Regions from separate parts of the Phytobacter palmae genome, predicted to be linked through region 1. Evidence: predicted binding sites of a transcription regulator. Region 1 holds the regulator's gene; the other holds the start of a gene.

Region 1 (2,207 bases):
CAAAAACGACCTGCTCCTCGAAGCCGCGTTTGGTCAGGCGCAGGGCTACGTTGATCAATATTTTGCTAAAGCCAGCTATAAGTTTGACGTCGCAGGGAACCCACTCTCCACCAGTTATCAATTTTATGGCTCGCGCGACAAGGCTGATAACAACACCATTAACGATACTTACGACGGCACCGCATGGCTACAGGCGCTCACCTTTGGTTATACGGTCGGTCCGGTGGATTTACGCCTTGAGGGTACCTGGGTCAGGGCTGATGGTCGCCAGGGCTATTTCAATTCACGTATGACGCCACTGTATGGCTCTTCTAATGGTCGTCTGGATATCTGGTGGGACAACCGTTCTGACTTCAACGCCCATAACGAGAAATCCGTCTTTGTCGGTGCCATGTATGACCTGAAAGGCTGGAATATGCCTGGTTGGGCGGTTGGTGCATCGTATGTGTATGGCTGGGATGCCAAACCGTCCAATGTCTCCTCTGGCGATAAATACTACGATGCGGGCAACACCATTAAAGAGTCAGCGTACAGTCTCGACCTGCTTTACACCGTGCAGGAAGGGATGGCAAAAGGCACGTTGTTCAAGCTGCACTTCACCCAATATGATAACCATTCCAGTATCCCGAGCTGGGGTGGCGGGTATAACAACATCTTCCAGGACGAACGTGACGTGAAGTTTATCGTCATTGCGCCGCTGAATATTTTCTAATGACAGGGAGTGCCATGATGATGAAACCAATATTACTTGCCCTGCTGACGCTGGGGCTTGCCGCCTGTGTGCAACAGCCTCAGGCGCCGAGGGAAGATGTACGATTAAAAGAGGCTTACAGCGCCTGTATTAATACGGCGGAAGGATCACCGGAGAAAACCGCGGCGTGCAGAAGCGTACTGGATGTTCTGCGCAAAGAGAAAGCGCACCAGCAATTTGCGGAGGAAGAGAGTGTGCGCACGCTGGATTATCAGCGGTGCCTTGAAGCGACGCATACCGGAAACGGGCAGGCGGTGAAGACTCGCTGTGACCAGATCTGGCAGGAGATTCATAGCCATAACACGATGAATTAACCGTGTGAAAAAGCCCGCTTCGGCGGGCCTTTTGATGTTATGAACGCAGAAATAAAAAAGCCAACCCGAAGGTTGGCTATATAACGAAGTCGATTATTATTTCTCAACCGCTTCGTGCGCGTTTTCGTCAGTACGGCAGTCGCCTTCGGCGCAGTGGCCATACAGATACAGACTGTGGTTAGTCAGACGAATACCATGCCTTGACGCAATCTCACGCTGACGCGCTTCGATAGAGTCATCACTAAACTCGATCACTTTGCCGCAATCCAGGCAAATCAGGTGGTCGTGGTGATGCTGCTGGGTCAGTTCAAAGACGGACTTACCGCCTTCAAAATTATGGCGGGTCACGATCCCGGCATCGTCGAACTGGTTAAGTACACGGTACACCGTCGCCAGTCCAATCTCTTCGCCCATGTCGATCAGGCGCTTATATAAATCTTCCGCACTGACATGATGGTTCTCCGGCTCCTGAAGCACTTCCAGGATTTTTAACCGAGGAAGCGTGACTTTCAGGCCGGCCTTCTTTAATGCGGTATTGTTGTCAGTCATGCGGAATCTGTCCTGTTGCTAAACGATTCACTTCCCGTTGGGAAGCTACAAGGAATGCACCTGGGATAATGCGTCTCATTATAGAACTGCCATGCCTGAATGAAAACTGCAAGTCCTCAAGTAAAGTAAGCTTATAAAACGTGGTAGCGTCTACAAAGTCCTTTGTGATACCCGTTTTAATCAGGGGCCATTGTACAGCGCTGGAGAAAAAAGTTAAAAAATTGTAGCAATTATTTCCATCGCTTTTATCTATTAATCAGGCGCAACCAGCAGGTTGCGCCAAACATCATCAGGCATTGATGATGTCATTCAGATGAAGTTCTTCGGAAATCTGTTTCACCCATTTATCAACACGGCCAGCGGTCAGTTCAGGCTGACGGTCTTCGTCAATGGCAAGGCCAACGAAGTGGTCATCGTCTGCCAGACCTTTGGACGCTTCAAAATGGTAACCCTCGGTAGGCCAGTGGCCTACGATAGTTGCGCCGCGCGGTTCAATGATGTCACGGATAGTGCCCAATGCATCACAGAAATACTCTGCATAGTCTTCCTGATCGCCACAACCAAAAAGGGCAACCAGTTTGCCGTTAAAATCG
Region 2 (2,207 bases), on a different contig from region 1:
TGCTACTTATAAAGTGGTATCCATGACGTAATGGCTCGCATAACCAGCGGGATAAGGAAGGGATATGCTGATTTACTGGTGCGGTTTTTTGGTCGTTGTGTTCGTGATGTTCGCACATATCATGTGCTTGCGACGTAATTGCAGGGCATTTCGCCAGGATCGTGATGCGCAACAGGAAGGATACCAGCGCGCGTTAAAGATCATCCAGTCGATGCAAGCAAAGGAGCAAGAGCAGGTGAAAGCTGAGGCGGCCTCCGGAAGCGGCGTTGCTCAATAGGCGCGAGCAACGCCTGTATGTATTAACCCAATCCCATTGTTTGTAGCGCAACCAGGCTAAGACCCATCACTGACATCCCACAAAGCACGCCATAGCTTGGGTTGTTGTTGGGGTCGATCTCTTTTGCCAGCGGCATCAGTTCATCGACAGAGAGCGCGACCATAATTCCGGCAACCGCCGCCATGACCGCCGCCATCACCATCGGGGAGACCAGACTTCCCAGAATCAGCCAGGCCAGAACCCCACCAAGAATTTCTGCAAGCCCGGAAATCCCCGCCCAAAAAATTGCCGTGCCCTTTGAACCAGTTGCCGCATAAACCGGGCCGGCAACCGCAAGGCCTTCTGGAATATTGTGCAAGGCTACCGCCAGGGCAATACCGAAACCCAGTTCAAGGTCGTTACTGGCTGTCACAAAGGTGGCGATGCCCTCCGGAAAGTTATGCAGGCTGATACCCAGCGTTAATAAGATCGCCGTACGTTGAATTTTGCGGGAGGCAGGGTGCTGTGAACACGCGCTCTGCATTAAATCCTGCGGATGCGCATGGGGGAGCATACGGTCAAGAGCAAAATAGCCCAACAGGCCAATGACGAACATCCCGTAGCCCAGCATGGGTGACATGCCCTCAGTTGCCAGTGCGGCTGGTAACATCTCCATAAGGGAGATAAGCAGCATAATGCCGGCGGCAAATCCCAGCGAGAATGCCAGTACACGGTTTGACGGTTTCTGGCCAAGAACCCCCAGAAAGGCGCCGATAAAGGTGGCAGCGCCGGCAAGTAACGTCAGAATCAGTGGGGCTGACATCTCTCTCTCCTTATGATAATGCTTCTCATTAATGTTAAATATTAATGGATGCCAAAGCGAGGCCGTTGCGTTACCTTTACGCAATCCTTACATTCAAAAATTCTGAATATCTTCATCATGCTAATCTGAGTTCATCACCCGGGGAATAAGCGTAATGTGTGTTCATCAAATATGACACACTCAGTAAGGATATCATCATGTCTGCACCTCGCATGCCAGCACTGTTTTTGGGCCACGGCAGCCCGATGAATGTTCTGGAAGATAACGTTTATACCCGCGCCTGGGCTCGGCTTGGCGAAACATTGCCGCGTCCTAAAGCTATTGTGGTTGTCTCAGCGCACTGGTTTACGCGTGGTACCGGGGTAACGGCGATGGAAGCGCCGCAGACAATTCATGACTTTGGCGGTTTCCCTCAGGCGCTGTACGACACCCATTACCCGGCTCCGGGTTCACCTGCGCTGGCCCGGCATCTGGTTGAACTGTTATCACCCGTGCCGGTTACTCTGGATAAAGAAGCATGGGGTTTTGACCACGGCTCCTGGGGCGTGTTGATCAAAATGTATCCGAATGCCGATATTCCGATGGTGCAGTTGAGTATCGACAGTACCAAACCGGCGGCATGGCATATGGAAGTGGGGCGTAAGCTGGCAGCACTGCGTGATGAAGGCATTATGCTGGTGGCGAGCGGTAACGTAGTGCATAACCTGCGCACGGCACGCTGGCATGGCGATAGCTCGCCTTATCCGTGGGCGACCGCTTTCAATGAATTTGTGAAGGATAACCTGACGTGGAAAGGGCCGACCGAGCAACATCCGTTGGTTAATTATCTGGAACATGAAGGCGGTTCACTTTCTAACCCGACACCGGACCATTTCCTGCCGCTGCTCTATGTGCTGGGGGCGTGGGATGGGGTGGAGAGTATCTCGATTCCGGTAGACGGTCTTGAGATGGGCAGCCTCAGTATGTTGTCGGTGCAGATAGGCTAAGGCTTTGTTGCCGGGTAAGCGTACAGTATGCGTACCCGGGATATTCCCGAATGCGGCGGTTGCCTTATCCGGGCGACGGCTCAGGAGCCCCGGGTAAGTGCGCCCAGGGCTTCTGGATGCACATTATTCAACAAAGACATGC

The links. The regulator Fur, encoded in region 1, represses iron uptake genes when iron is present. The targets are predictions, from matches to a motif close to ATAATAATGAGAACNACTATCAA.
Region 2: a site for Fur is predicted at 1,092-1,114, ahead of zupT (zinc transporter ZupT). Genes of this name have one in related genera too.

The regions. Positions count from the first base shown of each region.
Region 1 covers NZ_JBCIVJ010000001.1:54,869-57,075, reverse strand. Annotated here, with positions in the region: gene chiP (chitoporin ChiP) at 1-712, shown strand, start outside; gene chiQ (ChiQ/YbfN family lipoprotein) at 730-1,065, shown strand; gene fur (ferric iron uptake transcriptional regulator) at 1,162-1,614, opposite strand; gene fldA (flavodoxin FldA) at 1,904-2,207, opposite strand, start outside.
Region 2 covers NZ_JBCIVJ010000017.1:66,216-68,422, reverse strand. Annotated here, with positions in the region: gene AAIG39_RS19260 (hypothetical protein) at 65-277, shown strand; gene zupT (zinc transporter ZupT) at 300-1,079, opposite strand; gene ygiD (4,5-DOPA-extradiol-dioxygenase) at 1,277-2,065, shown strand; gene AAIG39_RS19245 (glutathionylspermidine synthase family protein) at 2,189-2,207, opposite strand, start outside.